Regions from separate parts of the Methylovorus glucosotrophus genome, predicted to be linked through region 1. Evidence: riboswitches for the same ligand, from Rfam matches in the RefSeq annotation. Region 1 holds a riboswitch; each other region holds the start of a gene.
What was found. Region 1 has a riboswitch for cobalamin ahead of FNL37_RS08455 (ribonucleoside-diphosphate reductase subunit alpha). Riboswitches for the same ligand answer to the same signal wherever they lie in the genome.

Region 1 (7,022 bases):
GGCCGAGGGCGAGTATCTGCACAAAGCCGACGTAGAAAAACAGGCCTTCCATAATGCAGGCGAAGACGATGAGCGAGCGCAGCAGCTGCTGGTCGGCTTGTGTGGTGCCGGTTTTGAATTCGGGGTCGGTCAGGGTGTTGATGAAGGGGATGAGGAAGTCGTCTTTATCGCGGATGCTGGAGACTTCTTGATAGGCGTTGAAGATTTCGCTTTCGTCCAGTCCCAGGCTTTCGACGATGTATTGGTAGGCGTGGGTGTGGATGGCTTCTTCAAAGGCCTGGCGCAGCAGGTATTGGCGGCACTCGGGCGCGGTGATGTGGCGATAGGTGCCGAGCACGATGTTGTTGGCGGCGAGCGAATCGGCGGTGGTGAAAAAGCCGAGGTTGCGCTTCACGATCAGGCGTTCGTCTTCGGTGAGCGCGCTGCTGTCTTTCCACTGGGCAATGTCGCGGCTCATGGAGATTTCTTGCGGCATCCAGTGGTTGGCGCAGCCTGCCAGGTATTTGTCCCACGCCCAGTGGTATTTGAATGGCACGAGCTGGTTAACGTCGGTTTGGCCGTTGATCACGCGCTTGTCTACCGCTTGCACGCGGCCCGTCGCGCTGGGCTGGTTGGCGGCGCTGTGGGCATTAGCGATGGCGGCGGCAGATGGCATGGCGGATGCTGCGCTTGGGGTAGCGGCTGGCGCGGCAGCAGGGGCAATCAGGATATCTTCTTCAAAATTCAGCATGGTGTTTCCTTAAAATTCGGCGGTGAAGGTGCGACCCACCTTGGGGCAGGCAAAGTGCAGCCCCAAGGGTGGATCGCAGACCATCAGAGGGTTATTGGCAGGCTTCGCAGTCCGGGTCGTCGATCAGGCATTGCTTGGGCTCAGGCTCGGCGCTGGGGCTTGCCGCCGCTACGGGCAAGCCGGACGACACCGCATTGAGCTCCCCGCCCTGCCCGGTCGATTTCTCGGCCGAGGTGGCGCCCAGCGAGCGCAGGTAATACGTGGTTTTAAGGCCACGCAGCCAGGCCAGCAGATAGACGTCATTAAGCTTTTTGCCGGATGGCGCGGCGAAGTAGAGGTTGAGCGATTGCGCCTGGTCTATCCATTTCTGGCGGCGGGCAGCGGCTTCTACCAGCCACACCGGGTCTACCTCAAACGCCGTGGCGTACAGCTGCTTGAGGTCCGCCGGCACGCGCTCGATGGCGGCCAGCGAGCCGTCGTAATACTTGATGTCGGCAATCATCACTTCATCCCACAGGCCACGCGCTTTCAGGTCTTGCACCAGTTGCTCGTTCACCACGGTGAATTCACCGGAGAGATTGGATTTCACATACAGGTTCTGGTATTCCGGCTCGATGCTGGCGGAGACACCGACGATATTGGAGATCGTCGCTGTGGGTGCAATCGCCACGCAGTTGGAGTTGCGCATGCCCACGCGCTGTATGCGCTGGCGCAGGCTATCCCAATCCAGCGTGCTTGAGCGGTCGACTTCCACCTGACCGCCACGTGCTTCGGATAGCAGACTGAGCGTATCCAGCGGCAATATGCCTTGATCCCACAGGCTGCCACGGAAGGAGGAATACGCGCCCCGCTCTTCCGCCAGATAGCTGGAGGCGAGGTAGGCGTTGTAGCACACGGCTTCCATGGCGTGATCGGCGAATTCCACTGCGGCGGATGAGGCATACGGCACGCGCATGGCGTGCAAGGCATCCTGAAAACCCATGATGCCGAGGCCCACCGGGCGGTGACGGTAATTGGAATTGCGCGCCTTGCCCACGGCGTAGAAGTTAATGTCAACCACGTTATCCAGCATGCGCATCGCCACGCGGATGGTGGCGGCCAGCTTGGTCTGGTCCAGCACGTAGCTGTCGCCTTCGGGCTTCAGGTGCGCCATCAGGTTCACCGAGCCCAGGTTGCACACGGCGATTTCCGTTTCGGAGGTATTCAGCGTGATCTCGGTGCAGAGGTTGGAGCTGTGCACCACGCCCACATGCTGCTGCGGCGAACGGATATTGCACGGGTCTTTGAAGGTGATCCATGGGTGTCCGGTTTCAAACAGCATGGAGAGCATCTTGCGCCACAGCTGCACCGCGGGCACGCGCTTGAACAGCTTGATTTCGCCATGGTCGGCGCGGCGCTCGTAGTTGGTATAGGCCGTCTCGAAAGCCTTGCCATACAGATCATGCAGATCCGGCACGTCAGACGGCGAAAACAGCGTCCAATCCGCATTGGCCTGCACGCGCTGCATAAAGAGGTCAGGAATCCAGTTGGCGGTGTTCATGTCGTGCGTGCGGCGGCGGTCGTCGCCAGTGTTCTTGCGCAGGTCCAGAAACTCTTCCAGGTCCAGATGCCAGCTTTCCAGATAGCCACACACCGCGCCCTTGCGCTTGCCGCCCTGATTCACCGCCACGGCGGTATCGTTGACCACTTTCAGGAAAGGAATCACGCCCTGGCTTTTGCCATTGGTGCCCTTGATGCGCGAGCCCAGCGCCCGCACTGGCGTCCAGTCGTTGCCCAGGCCACCGGCAAATTTTTGCAGCAGCGCGTTTTCCTTGATCGCCTGGTAAATGCCATCCAGATCATCGCTCACGGTGGTGAGGTAGCACGACGACAGCTGCGAATGGCGCGTGCCGCTGTTAAACAAGGTTGGCGTGGAGCTCATGAAATCAAAGCTCGACAGCACATGGTAAAACTCGATGGCGCGGCTTTCGCGGTCAATCTCGTTGATCGCCAGGCCCATGGCCACGCGCATGAAAAACACCTGCGGCAGTTCAATGCGGCGCTCTTCAATATGCAAAAAGTAGCGGTCATACAGCGTCTGCAAACCCAGGTAGCCGAACTGCAGATCGCGGTCGGCCACCAGTACGCTGGCAAGGCGGCTGAGATCAAACTGCGCCAGGCGCTCATCCAGCAATTCGGCGGCAATGCCGGTCTTGATGTATTGCGGAAAATATTCGGCATAGCGCTGCGCCATGGCGGTGTGGCTCACGGCTTCGCCCAGCACCTCGGCACGCACCAGGTCCAGCTGCAAACGGGCGGTAACGTAGTTGTAAGCAGGCTCGCGCTCAATCAGGCTGCGGGCGGAGAGAATCAGCGCGCGGCGCACTTCATCAAACGGCATGCCGTCGTACAGGTCGCGCATGGCTTGCTCCACAATCACGGCGGGTTGCACCGCATCGCCCAGATTCACGCAGGCCTCGGTCACCATGCTCAGCAGCAACTGCTGGTCCAGCGGCACGCGCTTGCCATCCTGCAGCACATGCAGGGTGGGCGCAGGCGCTTGCTGGGCGGCGCGCTCGGCCGCACGCTTTTCGCGGTACAGCACATAGGCACGCGCCACGTCATGCTCGCCGGAGCGCATCAGCGCCAGCTCTACCTGATCCTGAATATCTTCAATGTGGATGGAGCCACCGGCTGGCTTGCGGCGCACCAGGGCGGCCACCACGGTATCGGTCAGCGCCTGCACCTCGGTGCGCATATGGCTGGAAATAGTCGAGTGCTCGCCCGCCACCGCCAAAAACGCCTTGGTCAGCGCAATCGAAATCTTGTCGGCGGCAAACGGCACGGCGGCGCCATCACGGCGTATGACTTGCAAACTGGGGAGTGCAGCATTTAAAACCGGCTGCGCGGTATTGATATCATCCATCTACTTGGCTCCTATCAGGAGCGGGAGTCGGCAACCGACGTACGCAGGCGCAATGACATTGCATTGCCGCTGTACATCCACCACCAGGACCAGCAAGGGAGAAGGCGCAAACCTTCCATCTGCCGAGGACACCCCGCCTCAAACGCGTTGAAAAAATCCACGGCAGGTCTCCTGGCTCCCGGCCTTACGCTTGGCGCCTTCCCGAACCCCGGCAGGTTCAGTGGCTTCAGATGCCTTGCGCTACCAGACTGACATGACGTCAGCCCGATGGCTGGTTACAGTTGCGGGGGCAGCCCCGGCGTTGCATATCGGCGAGAAATATTCTGCAGACACACGCACCGGATTCCCTTTTAACTCGCGGTTTGAATCAAACCTTGAGGACCGTAGTGCTGGCAATGTAACACAATAGGGAGTGGTATCGTCAACAGGGAAATACAAAATATGGGAATAACGCCCTATGTACTCTGGGCGGAATCAAGCTATCGCCGCAAGCCAAAACGCCTGATGGCGCAGGCCCGGGCGACAAATATTTCAATCGCATGACATACGACCGCATAATGTCGGTTGTTGCCCTCCCCCCGGCATTTCATCCCCCATAAAAGAAAGTTGTTGTTCGTGGAAATCGCGTTCGTGTTTGGCAGGCTGGTGTTTTCCATACTCGCCAATGTCTATCAGAAAAAACTGTCGCAGCATCCGCTGCACCCCTTCTTCATGGTGGCGACCAGCTATGTGGTGTTGAGCGTGCTGGCGCTGCCGTTTGTGCCTGTGGTGCATGCTGCCAGCCTGCCGCAGGCGTTCTGGATGAATGTCTTGCTGGCGGCCGTGCTCGATGTCGGCGGCTGGATGTTCATGGTGATGTCGCTCGCCAAAACCGATCTGTCGGTGTTTGGGCCGCTGAATGCTTACAAGGTGGTGATTTCCATGCTGCTCGCCATTGTGTTTCTGGGCGAGGTGCCTACCCTGCAGGGCTTTGCAGGCGTGGCGATTATTGTGGTGGGCAGTTTCTTTCTGATGCCTGCCAACGGTCAGCGCGAGGCCAACCGCATGCTGCTGTTGCTGAAGGAGCGCGGCGTGCAGGCGCGTTTTCTGTCCATCCTGCTGTTTTCCATCGGCACGCTGTTCCTGAAAAACGCGGTGACGGATGGCGGGCCGCTGGCCACGCTGGTGTTCTGGTCGCTGCTGGGCTTGCCGCTGGTGATGCTGGCGAATCTGCTGTTCATACCCGCCAGTGTTAAAGAAAGCACCAAAACCTCGCTGTCGCATTTGCCCACGATTGCCAGCATAGGCGTCATGATTTTCATCATGCAGTACTGCACGCTGGTGCTGCTGTCGCACATGCTGGTGGCGTACACGCTGGCGCTGTTTCAGATGAGCATGGTGTTGCAGGTGCTGGTGGGCTATCAGGTGTTCAAGGAAAAAGACATTCTGCGCAAGCTGATCGCTGCTATCGTCATGATGCTGGGCAGCCTGCTGGTGATTAGCGCCTGACCAAGCCGGGCATTAAAAATGCCAGCGGCCAACGCATGCATTGATACGTGGGCCGCTGGCAAGGTTTACACGAGCGATAATCCCGAGATCACGCCGCCTTGTGATTGAGCTTCTCGTGGCGGAGCTGACGCGCTGCGGCGACCATGTGTTGCAGGGCGGCGATTGTTTCCGGCCAGCCGCGGGTTTTGAGGCCGCAATCCGGATTCACCCACAGACGCTCTACCGGGATCACCTCAATCGCTCGCTTCAGCAAGGTGGTCATGGCTTCCACACTCGGCACCCGCGGCGAGTGAATGTCATACACGCCGGGGCCGATGTCGTTGGGGTAATCAAACTCGCCAAAGCCATCCAGCAGTTCCATCGCCGAGCGCGACGTCTCAATGGTAATCACGTCGGCATCCATCGCGGCAATCGACGGCAGAATGTCGTTGAACTCCGAATAGCACATGTGGGTGTGTATCTGCGTGCCGTCTTCCGCCACGCTGGCCGATAGCTTGAATGCCCGCACCGCCCATGCCAGATATTGCGCCCATTTGGCCTGCTGCAAAGGCAGCCCTTCGCGGAAGGCAGGTTCGTCAATCTGGATGATGGCAATGCCGGCCTGCTGCAGATCGGCCACTTCATCGCGTATCGCCAGCGCCAGTTGCAAGGCGGTGGTTTCGCGTGGCTGGTCATCGCGCACAAACGACCATTGCAGCATGGTCACCGGACCTGTGAGCATGCCCTTGACCGGCTTGCTGGTGAGCGACTGCGCGTAGCGGGCCTCCGCCACCGTCATCGCCAGCGGACGATGCACATCGCCATAGATAATCGGCGGTTTGACGCAGCGCGAGCCATAGCTCTGCACCCAGCCGTACTGGCTGAACACATAGCCTGCCAGCTGCTCGCCGAAGTATTCCACCATGTCGTTGCGCTCGGCTTCGCCGTGCACCAGCACATCCAGATCCAGCGCCAGTTGTTGCTCAATGGCATGGCGGATATTCTGCTGCATGGCCAGCGTGTAATCCTGCGCACTCAGATCGCCCCGGCGAAACGCTGCCCGGCTGGCGCGTATATCGGCGGTCTGCGGAAAAGAGCCTATGGTGGTGGTCGGCAGCAAAGGCAGCCGCAAACGCTTTTGCTGCGCCAGACGCCGCTCGGCAAACGGGCTGCTACGCTCGGCGGATAACTGCGGCAGATGCTGCAAGCGCTGCTGCACACTCTCGTTATGCACACGTGGCGATGCGCCACGAGAAGCGATGGCCTTGCGCGCGGCTTGAAACTCGGCAGCCACGCTATCCACCCCGTGATTCAGCGCCTGCTGCAACAGCTGCAACTCACGCAGTTTTTCATCGGCAAACGCCAGCCAGGAGCGTATTTCTGCGTCCATAGACGACTCCTGCGCCAGCGAAACCGGCACATGCAACAGCGAGCACGATGGCGCGATCCACAAGCGATCTCCCAGCCGCTGCGCTACCGGCTGCAACAGCTGCAAGGTCTTGTCGAGATCGTTGCGCCAGACATTGCGGCCATCCACCACCCCGGCGGAAAGCACCCAGTGGCTGGGCAAGGCCGCCAGCCAAGCGGCGAGCTGTTCTGGCGCCCGCACCAGGTCGATATGCAGGCCATCCACTGGCAAAGCGGTGACCGCGCCCACATAGCGTGCCACGCTCTCAAAATACGTCGTCAGCAACAGCTTGGGCCTGTGGTCGCGGATGCGGGCATAGGCATCAGCAAACGCCGCCAGCCAGCGTGCATCGAGGTCCAGGGCCAGCACCGGCTCATCAATCTGCACCCAGGCAATGCCGCGCAGCTTGAGCTCGCTCAGCAAAGCGGCATATTGCGCGCACAAGGCAGGCAGCAGGCTCAGGCGATCAAACCCGACATCGCGGCTCTTGCCCAGATACAGCCAAGACACCG
Region 2 (7,022 bases), 850 kb from region 1:
TGTATCTGAGGCCAAAGGCTTGCTGGCAAAGGGCAAGCCACCACTTTCCAGCTGCTCTGCACTGACCGCATAGACTGCGGCCGAAATGCATACCAGTGCCAGCAGGCTTTGCATCAGCATGCGCAGTGCAGAGCCTGCCGTGATGGCATGTCCTGAATATTTGAATTTAGCTAGTCGCATCCCGCACTCAATAGTTCTTGTTTTGCCGTTAAGACCGCGAGTCAACTTTGGCTACATAACACGCTGGCGTGTGATGAATTTACGGTCCGCAGGATTAAATCTTGACCCTGAATAATTGTGTCTTGAATCACATTTGAAGGATGGGAGGATTGTATTGCCGATTCAAATAATAGCAATGACTTATCGCATATGGGGTGACCAGACTTGCAGCCTGAGGGCCGCATATCGAAGACTCTGGATGATTTGATTCCCTTTAGCGCCCAAACAGGCTTAATATGCATCTGGCACCCAGCAGTAAGCAACTGAATAATATAAAATAAACCGGGTGCGCGCATGCACTGCATTTCTCATTTCAGCACACGCACAGAAGTTGCACCGCACCGGGGCAAAACGATACGCAAGACTTGAAGCTGCTTTACAGATCAACACTTTCAGGAGGATTGAGATGAAAACAATTTTAAGCATTGATGGGGGTGGTATCCGCGGCTTGATCCCGGCACTGATACTGACCGATATCGAGGCCCATCTGGGCAAGCCGGTCTGGCAATTGTTTGACCTGATTGCGGGCACGTCGACCGGCGGCATTCTGGCGATAGGCTGCGCCAGGAAAGATGCCTCGGGCAAGGCAAGATATGCGGCGAAAGATCTGGTGAATATCTATGAAACCCGTGGCAAGGAGATCTTCTCGCGCTCGCTGTGGAAGGGCGTGTCCTCCATAGGCGGGATTGCCGATGAGCTTTACTCCGCCGATGGCATTGAGCAGGTGCTGCAGGAGTATTTTGAAGACGACGCGCTGCAGGACTGCCTGACCAACACCCTGATCACCAGCTATGACCTGCAAAACCGCGAGCCTATTTTTTTCAAGAGCTGGAAAGATGAACACAAACCGCTGCTGCTCAAACACGTGGCGCGTGCCACATCGGCCGCGCCTACCTATTTTGAACCCACCCAGATCGAAGTAGCAGGCTCGCTGAAAACCCTGGTGGATGGTGGCGTATTTATCAATTCGCCCTCGGTATCGGCTTATGCCGAAGCCAAACGCATTTTCCCGGATGAAACCGAGTTTCTGCTGGTTTCGCTAGGCACCGGCGAGCTGATCAGGCCGATTACCTTTGATGAGGCGAAAGACTGGGGCAAGGCTGGCTGGGTGCTACCGCTGTTGAGCTGCATGTTTGATGGCGTGGCCGATGCCGCCAATTACCAGATGCAGATGATACTGGGCGACCATTACTACCGGCTGCAAACGGAATTGAGCATCGCCTCGGATGACATGGATAACGCCACCAAGGGCAATATTGAAAACCTGAAAGCGGAAGCCAAAAAACTGATCAAAGCCAACAAGGCCACGCTGGAGACGATCTATCAGGCGCTGGCGCGCTAAGCGCTGCCAGCATCACCATGCAATGCCCCGGCTAACTGCACAAACGTGACAGGGAATCAAAATCAAACGCCTGTCCGCTGATGCTCTTCTGAAACACATCCTGCTGCTGAATCCGCTGCGGGGTGTTGAAAGTCGCGCTATTCAGCTTGTCGATAAACCCATCGTCCACCAGCATGGCACAAGCCAGGCTGCGGGAGTATTCCGACTTCAACACGGACAGCATCTGGGCATGCTCAAAATCAAACTCCACGATCTTTTGCAGCGATTTCGCATAGGTCGTTCTGACCGAAATCACCTCAGGCAAGCTGGAGGATTGCGCAATCAGCGGCTCAATATCATCGCGTATGCCATCCCGGTTTTTGTCTGGCCCCGAGAGTGGGCTGGTCTTGACCTCAGTATGCAGCAAGGCAGCCGCCCAGCCGGGCAGTTTGTCGCAGGCAGATAGCGTCAACAGCAGTCCGGCAGCGCCAAATAGCGGCACCAGCCGGGCAAGCTTCGCGGATATAAACAGAAGGTTCATGCGCACAATAATTAAGAGAGTTTCACGAGCTGAAAGGCCTCATGTAGCCAGATCAAGACTTATGCAGAAAGTATACAGCCCATGCAAAATCCGTCGATCCAGGGGTGACAGAATTGTCACCTTCTCCTGCCAAAGGCCCACTGCGCGTGCCTCTTAACATTTCTTAATACTTATTCAAGCTTCCCCTTTATAATCTATGCACACTGCCAGGTGCCTGCCCTCTCGCTCGAGGGGAAAGGTGAAACGGGAAACAGGTGAAATGCCTGTGCTGCCCCCGCAACGGTAAGCGAGTATGGATGTGCCATCGACGCCACTGGGCCTTGTGCCTGGGAAGGCGGTGCATCAAGCCTCGCGAGCCCGGAGACCGGCCTGCCAGTCACGAAGGAACTACCGCGGGGCGCGGTGTTTGGGCAAGGCTGATCAGCCATCTCATACTCAGGCTCTGTGGTTTTTCCATGATGAATCGGCATGCGGGGTCGCATGCGAACATTTAGGAAACGCCCATGAAACGCACTGCCATGGCGAGCCTGACCGGCTTGCTTTTTTCCGTGTCCGCTTACGCTGAAGATATTCAGCCGCTGGAAGAAGTCGAAGTATCCGCACAAAGCCTCAAACCCGAATCCCGCCTCAAACAGCCACTTTCCACCGGCAGCCGCCTCGGCCTGACGCCATTTGAAACGCCCGCCAGCATTGAGGCTGTGGATGCCGACACCATACGCCGCCGCGGCGATATCAGTATCCGCGAAGCCATATCACGCAGCACCGGTATCAGCGACATCAGCAATCTCGGCGTGGGCAATGCCTTTTCAGCGCGCGGCTTTAGCGGCAATGATTCCATCGGTCAGGCAGAAGATGGCGTACGGCTCTTGACCGCCGCCAGCACGATCACGTTTCCCTCCGACACCTGGGGCTATGAACGCATCGAGGTGTTGCGCGGGCCAGCTTCGGTGTTGTTTGGCACCGGCACCGTGGGTGGCATCATCAACAGCATACGCAAGGCGCCGAGCCGTGAAGCTTCATTTGAAGCACTGACCGGCTGGGGCACCCGCGGCGAATACCGCGCTGGCGTGGGAGGCACCGGGGCCGTGGGCGAGATAGGCGCATTCCGCATTGATGCCTCCGCCACCGGCGGCAATGGCTATGTGGACCGTGGCGAGCATCAGAGCCGCAAGCTCATGAGCGGCCTGCAACTGGTCCCCAGCGATCGTCTGCGCGTCGATTTCACCTTTGATCATAGCAAAGACTCCCCGACCACCTACACCGGCATCCCTTTGCGCGATGGCCGCATCGACAGCAGCCTGCGCAAGCAGAATTACAACGTGCAAGACAGTGCCATGGATTTTGCCGATGACCGCCTGCGCGCCAAGGTGGAATGGGATATTTCAGATAGCCTGAAACTCACCAACATCAGCTACTGGTTTAACAGCCGCCGCCACTGGCGCAACCTGGAATACTATGCTCTCGATAGTGCCAGCAATACCGTAACGCGATCGGGCTATACCGAGATCAAACACCAGCTGAAACAGCTGGGCAACCGCTTGGAACTGGCCAGCATAGCCGATGCCTTCGGCCACAAGAACCGCTGGGCCATGGGCTGGGAAACCACGCGCGTGGATCTGCGTTATATCGACAACTTTTATGATGGCACGGATGGAAGTAACACCGTGCCGGCCAAGGGTTTTGCGCCGGGTTACTACTCCGATGCCGCGCTGGACCCGACCATCCCCGAATTCAAGGCACGCACCTTGCAAAACGCCCTGTTTGTGGAAGATGCGCTGGACCTGACCGAGCGACTGAAACTCACCGCAGGCTTGCGCCAGGACTGGATCAATGTCGATCATCAGAACTTCATCAAGGGCACTTCCTTCGACAAGGATTACTCGCCCTTTTCCTATCGCCTGGGCACGGTGTTCACCGCTACTCCTGGCCTGGCCGTGTATGGGCAATACAGCCAGGGCTCGGACCCGGTATCGTCCATCGTCTCCTTGCGTCCCGGCAGCAAAGCCTACAAGCTGACCACCGCCAAACAGGCCGAAGTCGGCATCAAGCACATGCTGGATCACGGCAAAGGCGAAGTGACGCTGGCGCTGTACCACATCGCCAAGGACGACATCCTGACACGCGACCCTGCCGATCAGCGGCTGACAGTGCAAGGCGGCAAGCAGTCTTCACGCGGTGTGGAGCTTTCCACCCTGCTGCTGCCAAGCGCACATTGGCGTGTAGACGCCAATGTGGCACTGCTGAAGGCGCGCTATGACGAATTGCTGGAAAGCGGTGCCTCACGCGCAGGCAATACGCCGACCAATGTACCGGAGAAAGTCGCCAACGCCTGGGTTTACTACCAGCTGGGTGACTGGTCCATGGGTGCGGGGGCCCGACTGGTAGGGCAACGCTACGCCGACACGGCCAACACCTCGGTCATGCCGGGCTATACCGTGTATGACGCCAACATTGCCTGGCGTGCCAACCGCCACACCACCCTGCGCCTCAACGCCCGCAATCTGGGTGACAAGCTCTACGCCAGCACCTATTACGACACCAGCCAGTTTATCCTCGGCCCCTCACGTAGTCTGGAACTAACGGCCGAAGTCAGCTACTGATTACTGCCGGAGAAACGCGACACTGACGCCCTGCCCTGCCGCCAAGCACCCCTTGCCGCAGCGCGGGGCGTTTTCTTTAGTGGGCGGCAGGCTTGAGCCAGCAGGCCATGCCTATCATTAACCCGGCAATGCCAATCAGCATATAGAGCGAACTGGCATAGCTGCCTGTTACATCGCGCAGATAGCCGAATGCCAGCGGACCAGTCGCGGCGACCAGATAGCCAATGGTGAGCACAAACGCGGTCCATGCGTTGGTTTCACTCGCGTTGGCGGTGTTATCCAGCGGCAAGGTCATGCCCAGGGTAAAGGCACCGCCCAGACCAAAGGCGGTGATGGCGATCACCGGCACAGGTGCCCATAGCGGCGCTATGGTCATCACCATCAGCCCCAGCAAGGTAATCACGGTGCTGGACACCAGCCAGACACGGCGATCCAGCGATTTGCTGTAAGCCCCGAACACCGGACTTGCCAGCATGAAGGCCGCAGTAAAGCACCCCAGCAGCACACCGGCCATGCTGCTGGAGAGGCCATGTTCCAGAAACACCGCCGCCGTCCACGTCACCATGGCATAAAAAATCAGGTTAACGCAGGCAAAAAAAGCGGCAACCCGCCAGGCCAGGGCATTGCGCCATGGCAAGGGCGCCCGCACAGCCACGGTCTTCTGGCTGGCATCGTGCGTGCGCACATGCTGCCAATAGACGTAGCCCCAGGCCAGCGTCGCCAGCAGCCCCAGCACAGACCATATACCGGCGGGCAGGCGCCAGCCACTCACACTCTCTGCCATGGGCGCGGTAATCACGGCAGACAGCGTGCTGCCAAAGGACAAACCTGTCACATAAATGCCCATCACCCACGCCGCGCGGGTCGGGTAATTCACCTTGATGTAGCCCGAGAGCAGCGTGCCGGTGACGGCGATGCCTGCGCCAACACCGACAGTACTCAGCAGCAAGGCCAGCGTATCCGGCGCAAAAGCACGGGCCAAGGTAGACAGACACAGTATCGCCAGGGCTGTCACGATGGTTTTGTCGCGGCCAAACCGGTGCGCCAGCCAGGGCGCGGGCAAGGCCAGCAGGCCCATCAACAAATCAGGTATCGCCGTCAGCAGAGAAGCCTGCGCATGCGACAAGGCAAACGCATCGATAATGCGCGGCAAAATCGGGCCGACAGAGACAATCGAAGGTCGCAGTGCAAGGGCCACCAGCACGATGGCGACAATGCCAAGGCCCAAAGCTGGCAAGGGGGATTCTTTTGTAGCTGGATGCATGCAAGGCCTCAACGGGGAGTTTCAAATGACGATGAATCAAGCCGCCCACAGGACGGTTCATCATGGAAAAGAAACTAACAGACGCCGGCAAATGCGCTCCATACGTCGAATGACTGAGCGCAAGCCTTATGCAGACGCAGGGCGGGCATTGGAGCCTGTCGATCACGCCGCGCCGACGCGCTAGCGCAGGCAACGCACCTTGCTTTCTGCTGTGGGAAATTGAAGAAAATATTTGGCATCCACCCCTTAATTCTCGGTGGATGCTGTCGTTATCAGTAAACAGCAAGGCCTAATAATAGTTAGTGACTTTTCAGGAGATCATCATGTCATCCGCCGTAGGAAGCTCAACCAGCACCAGCTATACACCGCCGCCGCCACCTGCGCAGCAGGCACAGCCCAAGCCGCCAGTAGACGAAAACGAAGCCAGCAAGAAAACGAATGAGGCTCCTCCTCCACCAAAGCCAGCGCCATCGGCTACGGTAGGAACGCAGATCGACACCACGGCTTAAGCCTGCCGCAATAAAAAACCGCCTGTTTGGCGGTTTTTTTATATCCCCTGACAAGAGCCCTCTCTGATTCCACAATCAAAGCAACCTCTGATTCATATCCTCAGTTAGTAATGCAGCTCCACGGAGATTTCCGTCGCGCCACTCAACTCAAATGCGCTGGGCTCAAACGGCGGCGGGCCGGATACCTTGGGATTGTTCGATAGCCCATAGCCTTCGGTGGGGAACATGCCAAAGCGGCGGTTCAGTTCGCCGTTGGCATCTTCGTCGTGATACACCACCACGGCGTAGCGGCCGGGCTTGAGATCATTCCAGCGCAAGATGACTTCGCCAGGGCTGGCAGCTTGCTGCACGACAGCGACAGCTTCGGCTTCCTTGCGGAAGGTTTGGGCCTTGTCATATAAAGCCGCCCGGATATTGCCCTTGTCATTCTTCACGCCTTCTACCTTGACCACCAGTGGCAGCCCTTCTGCCGAGGCATGCAGCGCAAGGCTTGCGAGGATAAGACCAATATATAAACGGGGGTAACGCACGTAACACTCCTTGCTGTGGGTATCTTTCGCCAGGGGCC
Region 3 (7,022 bases), on a different contig from region 1:
AGCGCGAGGCCGTGCTGGCAGTGACGATTCCGGAAAAACCAGGCTCGTTCAAAACCTTCTGCCGCCTGCTGGGTGGCCGCAGCATTACCGAATTCAATTATCGCTACTCCGATCCACAGGCCGCCCACATCTATGTCGGCATTGCCATTCAGGATCCGGCGGAGTCGCGGGCACTGGTCGAGATGCTGCAGGCGCATGGCCTGGCCACGCTGGACCTGACCGACAATGAAGTGGCCAAGCTGCATCTGCGCCATCTGGTCGGCGGTCATGCCCCGCAAGCCAAGCATGAATGCGTATACCGTTTCGAATTCCCCGAAAAACCCGGCGCGTTGATGAATTTCCTCGACACCATGGGGCATAACTGGAACATCAGCCTGTTTCATTATCGCAACCACGGCGCAGACTTCGGCCGCGTGCTGGTCGGCATGCAGGTTCCGCCTGAAGACCAGCAGGCATTTGCCGACTTCCTGCAGAACCTGGGTTACCCCTACTGGAATGAAAGCCACAACCCCGCCTATGAATTATTTTTAGGCTAGGCTTTTGGCTGTAAGCAACCAAAGTGGTGGTTGCTTACAGCCAGTTTCTTTGGGGGATTTCTTCAAGTTGCTGAAATAATTCGAATTAATTTTCCAGCACGATTTTTGCATGGATGTCAGCGGCCCCGTGCAATGCCCCCAGGCATGCTGCACGGCAATGAACCTATGCATTTTGACGTTGCCTACAACAGATCATAAAAAGCACGTCAACCACCACGTAAGAAGGAGAGAGTCAGCATGAAATCTACCCCCCTCGTCATGAGGTTTAGCGCCACCTTGATCCTGGCAGCCAGCGGACTATTGGCAAGCCATGCGGCAATGGCCGACAAAGGTATCGCGTATGTGACCAATCAGGATGCCGGTGTCAGCGTCATTAATCTGGATACGCTGGAAACCAGCAGAACCATCGACATTCAGGGCAAGGCACCACGTGGCCTGGGCGTCACGGCGGATGGCAAGTTGCTCATCACCGCCAACAAGGAAAATGGCAATATCTCCGTGATCGATACCGCCACTGGCAAGCTGGTGCAGCATATCGACATCGGCAAAAACCCCGAATTTGTCCGCATCAAGGGCGACCTCGCCTTTGTATCCTTTGAGCCCAGCTCCAAAGGCGGCCCACCACCAAAACCAGGTGAACCCGCAGCCAAGGAAGATGACGATGATGATGACGAGCCAGCCCGCATCGCCATTGTGGATCTGAAAAAAGGCAAGAAAATCCGTGAGATTGTCGGCGGCCCGGAAACCGAAGGCATTGAATTCTCCAAGGATGGCAAAAAGCTGATTATCACCAATGAGGCTGACAACACCATCACCGTCCACAACATTGCCACAGGCAAGTTGCTGAAAACCGTCAAGACCAAGGAATACGGCGAACGCCCACGCGGCATCAAGGTTTCCCCTGATGGCAAAACCTATGTCGCCACCCTGGAGTTCGGCAACAAGTTTGTCGTGCTGGATGACAAGTTCAAGGTATTAAAGACTGTAGATACCGGCAAGGGTCCTTACGGCATCGCCTATGACCGCGATGGCAAGCACATCTATGTCGCCACCTCCAAGGAAAAAGCCCTGGAAGTCTACGATGCCAAGACCTACAGCAAGGTGAAGTCTGTTACCACCGGTGATCGTTGCTGGCACTTCAGCTTCACCCCAGATGACAAGCAGATTCTGCTGGCATGCGGCAAATCCAACGAAGTGGTGGTATTTGATGCGACGACGCTGGATGTCGTAAAACGCGTGACCGACAAGGATATGCCTTGGGGCCTGGTCACTTACCCTAAATCCATGGGTAGCCTGGATCAGCCTTAAATCACTGACTGGCAGTTTCGATCAGTACAAAAAAGCCCGCAATTGCGGGCTTTTTTCTTTTTCACGCTTGCACGCGAGGTGTGAAAAAGCGGTTAAATGGGATCAAACAGATCCGGGCCAAAAATCCCGGTTGGTTTGCCATCCAGACTGCGCTGGTTTTTGTCCTGCCAGTAACGTCGCATGCCTGCTTCGCCCTGTTTTTCTGCCCATTGCGTCAACTGGGTGCGCTGGCCCTGGTAACTGAACAAGGGCACGGCCATGCCGCACGAAGTCTGCACCAGATCAACTTTCAATATAAAAATCTGGCGTGTTCCCGGCAGCTGCTCAAAGCGGGCGGCCCAGTCATTCCAGGCACGGTCATGCGGATGCACCACTTGCGCTTGCCCATACAGACGCAAAATCAGCGGCTTGCCTTCAAACGCACAAAACATCAGTGTCATGCGCGGGTTTTCGAGCAGATGCGCAGCCGTTTCATTGCCGCTGCCCGTCACATTCAGCCAGGCCACGGTGTTGGCATCCAGCACGCGCAATGAATCCAAACCTTTGGGCGAGAGATTGACCCGGCCTTCCGGCGCGGCAGTAGCCACAAAGAACATGGGTTGCTGCCAGATGAACTCCATGTGCTCCTGGCCAAGCGCATCAAACTGCTTGCTCATGCTAGGCTTCCAGCAGCTTCATGATGAAATTCCATTCGCGCGGATCTACCGGGGTGATGGAAAGACGATTACCACGCTGCAGAATGCGCAGACTTTCCAGCTCCGGTGTTTCGCGCATTTCCTTCAAGCTCAAGAGACGGGTTTTACGCACCAGCTTGACGTCCACATTGAACCAGCGGGGATTTTCTGGCGTTGCCTTGGGGTCATAATATTTATGCCCCTCAACAAACTGCAACCGGTCAGGATAGGCAAGCCGGCTCACTTCGGCGATACCGACAATGCCTGGCTCGGCACAGTTGGAATGGTAAAACAGCACGCCATCGCCGACCTTCATCTGGTCACGCATGAAATTGCGTGCCTGATAATTACGGACGCCATACCAGTCCACCGTTTGATTGGGAAAACCGGCAAGATCATCAATCGACACATCGCCGGGCTCAGACTTCATTAACCAATATCGCATTTTTCTTCTCTATGACGTTCAGTTTTACGTATGATAATCCAACTCAATGGCGTAACGTCAAAGCCCAACCAGCTTCTCGGTTCTGCATTTCAAGATCGAGGAGTATACCCACACCAAGCACTGATACAGGAACTGCACCATGGCAAAAAACGTGTTAGGTACCCCGCTGCAATCCTGCAGCACTCAACCATTGACCGGCTTCACCCGTAACGGCTGCTGCGAAACCGGCCCCGAAGACACAGGCAGTCACACTGTCTGCGCGCAAGTCACTGAAGAGTTTCTGGCATTTTCCCAATCCCGGGGAAATGACCTTAGCACGCCACGACCTGAATATGGATTTGAAGGCTTGAAACCTGGTGATCGCTGGTGTTTGTGCGCCGCCCGCTGGCATGAAGCTGCAGAGGCAGGGTTTGCGCCGCCGGTGATCCTGGAAGCCACGCACGAGCGTGCGCTGGAGATTGTGAGTCTGGGGGATTTGAAATACCACGAACTGCGATAACCCAAACCAGCAGGATATCGCCATAAAAAAAGCACGGGGTTCCATTGGAATCACGTGCTTTTTGCAATGTGGGAGTTCCCCGCAAGCATCACCCAGGCCAGCATCCTGAACCAAAAGGTTCAAGTGGTAACAGCGTGGAACACATCAGGTACACCCACATTAGGAGCGCGCTCAACAGTGAATCAACACACCGAAACCGATGCCAAAGACTAGTTCAAGGAATTTATGACCTAAACAATACCGCAGGGAACAAACTGGCGCCATGACAGACATGGCAAAAGAAAATTTTTGATCAGAACAACTTGTTTTGCTCGGCAATCGCCTCGTCAATCTGTTCCTGCATGGACATCATTCTACGCTTCAAATCCCCGATGTCAAAGCCGCCGCTACGGGTAGTTAAAAGCTCATGCGCCATGTTGAGGGCGGCCATCACCGCAATACGCTCAATGCCAATCACCTTGCCGGTATCGCGAATTTCACGCATCTTGCGATCAAGATACGTGACGGCTGAAATCAATCCTTCACGCTCATCATCCGTACAGGAAACCTTGAACTCCCGCCCCATGATGTTGACATCAACTGCACGCACTTCGCTCATAGGCTACCTTCTGGCAATTGGCTTAACAGAGCCTCGATCCGGCTACCAGCCTTGGACATTTGCTCTTTCAAAAGGCGCGATTCATCACGGCTTTGGGCAAGCTCCTGACGCAATTGCAGATTCTCCGAACGCACGGCATGGTAAAGCTGCACCAGCTCACCTACCTTGTCTTCGAGGGCTTTCAGATCGGATTCCATATCGGCACTATAATTGTAAAAAGCTTGCATGGTCAACTGCTAACGAGCATTTTTGAAAGTATTACAACACGTTAAGTTTTAATCTCGCTTTGGTGAAATTTTTTGCATCCCGTATAATCCTATGCACGTTATCTGGTGCCCGATTTGCTGCTCTGCAAACCGGGTGAAACTGGGAAACAGGTGCGTTGACGATTAATCGAGCAACTATTCCTGTGCTGCCCCCGCAACGGTAATTACGTGCGGTTCATTCAACAAGCCACTGTGCACATGCATGGGAAGGCGAATGAACAAAACGTATAAGCCCGGAGACCGGCCCGATAGCTCACAAGCAGGCAATACCGCGGGGTGACGGTTTTCGCAGCGAATCGCAGATAACTTAATTTCATATTGCGCCTTCGTTCCGGATAGATTCAACAGCTTCCCTCACGGTATTCCCTTTTTATTTCTCGCATGCGGGGTCGCATGCACACAAAGGGGTATTCATGAACAAAACCATACTGGCAAGTACGATAGGCTTGCTGTTTACGACGGGCGCATACGCGGAGGCCACCTCCATTTACACCGATGAAGTCGTGGTCACTGCTAGTCGCATCGCAGAATCCCGCGAGAATGTATTGGCAGACGTCAGCGTCATTACCCGCGAAGAAATTGAGCGCGCCGGTCAATCCACTTTGGCAGAACTGCTAAGCACCCAACCCGGGATTCAAATAGAATCCAATGGCGGCCTGGGCGCCACCACCAATATCCACCTGCGCGGCACAGGTTCACAAGCGGTAGTCGTAATGATTGATGGCATGCGAGTCAGCTCAGCGACAACAGGAACCACCACGCTGAGCCAAATTCTGCCTGAGCAAATTGAACGCATTGAAATCCTGCGTGGCCCGGCATCAAGCCTGTATGGAGCAGATGCCATCGGCGGTGTAATACAGATTTTTACCCGACAGGGCAAAGGCGAACCCCGTCTGTCAGCATCTGCAGGTTATGGCAGCAACAACACACAACAGGCATCTGCGGCCTTGAGTGGCTCCGTGGGCGATACTCGCTATGCTGCGAGCGTCGCGTCGCTCACCACAGATGGTATTTCGTCATTCAGGACCCAATCCGGACGAGATCAAGATCACGATGGTTTTCGCAATCTGAGCTTTAATGGCAACATCAGCCACACTCTGGCAGAAGGTCATGAAATTGGTGCTCAGGTATACACATCAAATGGTCACTATGACTTTGACGGTAATGACTTTCCTGCCAATCAGGATTTGCGTCAACAAAGCTTTGCCCTTACCAGCAAAAACAAAATCACCGAATACTGGCAGAGCCAGTTCCGCATAGGCGAAAGCCAGGACGATCTTTACAGCGTCGGCAGTTTCGGCGTCAGCTCGTTGCGCACCAAGCAGCGCCAACACTATTGGCAGAATGACTTGCGCTTGCCATTGGGCACATTAACTCTTGCCTATGACAGACTAGAAGACAAGGTCGATGGGAATGGCAGCTACACCGTCGACAAACGGTTTAATAATGGCTACCTTGCAAGCTATCTGCTTGAGAAAAATGCCCATGCATTCAAGTTTGGCTTACGCCGAGACAATAACTCCCAATTTGGGGAACATACCACCGGGAACATAGGATATGGGTATCGCCTTAATGATTACTGGCGCGTGAATGGAAGCTTTGGTACAGCCTTCCGGGCACCGACCTTTAATGATTTATATCTTCCATTTCAGGATTATGGATTTGGCTATACCTATCAAGGCAACCCCAACCTTAAACCTGAAACATCACGCAATACCGAAGCGGCCGTTGTCTACGATCAAGGACATCACCGTATCAGCTTGACGGCCTACCATAACGAAATTGACAACCTGCTGGTGGGTACAAATGGCACCCTGACAGATTTTCCCAGCAATGTAGGCTCCGCCAAAATTAAAGGCGCCACATTAAGCTATGAGGGCTGGATAGAAAATTATCACCTGCGAGCAAGCGCAGATGTACAAGATCCACGGAATGAAGATACCGGAAAAGTGATTGCCCGTCGGGCACGTCAATATGGCTCTCTCTGGCTGGGGCAGGTATGGGGAAAGTTTGAGATCGGGACAGAAGTAATCGCCAGTGGCAAGCGCTTCAATGATCCTGAGAACCAAATCGTTATGGCTGGTTACACCCTGGTTAATCTCACTGGAAAATACAAAATCAATGAAGACTGGTCATTGAATGCAAGACTGAATAATTTGCTGGATAAAGACTACACCTTGGTAACAACCGCTACGACCTTCACCCCTACTGCACCACCGTACGGTACCCCTGGGACCAATCTCTTCATCAGTGTACGTTACTCGCCTTCAAAATAAAGTTCAGGCCCTTCATTTATGGAGGGTCTTTTTTTAAATCTACCAGTTTGAGGTTACAATCCAAGGCACTAAGCAAGCACAACGGAGTTTTGACGAAATGCCGCAGCACAACAAGCAGTCTTTCTGGGTGGGCGCTATCCTGATTCTTTTGATCATCGCCACTCGCACCCAGCATTTCGGCAATGATGTTTACCTGCCTGACGCCACGCTGGCGGTGCTGTTCATGGGCGGCTTGCTGATTACGAACACCGGTTGGCTGGGGCTGGCGCTGATTGCGGCATTTGGCATGGATGGGTATGCCATGGGCTGGCAAGGCGTGTCGGATTACTGCATGTCGCCTGGTTACTGGGGCCTGATTCCCACCTATGGCCTGGTATGGGGCGCGGGACGGTTACTGGCGGATAGTGACAAGCCATTTTC

Region 2: another riboswitch for cobalamin. It lies ahead of FNL37_RS04520 (TonB-dependent receptor); the one in region 1 lies ahead of FNL37_RS08455 (ribonucleoside-diphosphate reductase subunit alpha).
Region 3: another riboswitch for cobalamin. It lies ahead of FNL37_RS11425 (TonB-dependent receptor domain-containing protein); the one in region 1 lies ahead of FNL37_RS08455 (ribonucleoside-diphosphate reductase subunit alpha).

What each region holds. Positions count from the first base shown of each region.
Region 1 is NZ_VMSE01000001.1:1,807,223-1,814,244, forward strand. Features, by position in the region: gene FNL37_RS08450 (ribonucleotide-diphosphate reductase subunit beta) at 1-730, opposite strand, end outside; gene FNL37_RS08455 (ribonucleoside-diphosphate reductase subunit alpha) at 822-3,635, opposite strand; cobalamin riboswitch at 3,780-4,036, opposite strand; gene FNL37_RS08460 (EamA family transporter) at 4,251-5,123, shown strand; gene metE (5-methyltetrahydropteroyltriglutamate--homocysteine S-methyltransferase) at 5,212-7,022, opposite strand, start outside.
Region 2 is NZ_VMSE01000001.1:957,381-964,402, reverse strand. Features, by position in the region: gene FNL37_RS04535 (EAL domain-containing protein) at 1-180, opposite strand, end outside; gene FNL37_RS04530 (patatin-like phospholipase family protein) at 626-1,561, shown strand; gene FNL37_RS04525 (hypothetical protein) at 1,593-2,081, opposite strand; cobalamin riboswitch at 2,273-2,468, shown strand; gene FNL37_RS04520 (TonB-dependent receptor) at 2,585-4,681, shown strand; gene FNL37_RS04515 (MFS transporter) at 4,758-5,945, opposite strand; gene FNL37_RS04510 (hypothetical protein) at 6,269-6,454, shown strand; gene FNL37_RS04505 (DUF2141 domain-containing protein) at 6,559-7,022, opposite strand, start outside.
Region 3 is NZ_VMSE01000002.1:99,180-106,201, reverse strand. Features, by position in the region: gene ilvA (threonine ammonia-lyase, biosynthetic) at 1-536, shown strand, start outside; gene FNL37_RS11455 (cytochrome D1 domain-containing protein) at 774-1,844, shown strand; gene FNL37_RS11450 (pyridoxamine 5'-phosphate oxidase family protein) at 1,937-2,500, opposite strand; gene FNL37_RS11445 (EVE domain-containing protein) at 2,502-2,963, opposite strand; gene FNL37_RS11440 (DUF2237 family protein) at 3,103-3,462, shown strand; gene FNL37_RS11435 (cell division protein ZapA) at 3,755-4,060, opposite strand; gene FNL37_RS11430 (hypothetical protein) at 4,057-4,287, opposite strand; cobalamin riboswitch at 4,374-4,589, shown strand; gene FNL37_RS11425 (TonB-dependent receptor domain-containing protein) at 4,872-6,602, shown strand; gene FNL37_RS11420 (hypothetical protein) at 6,700-7,022, shown strand, end outside.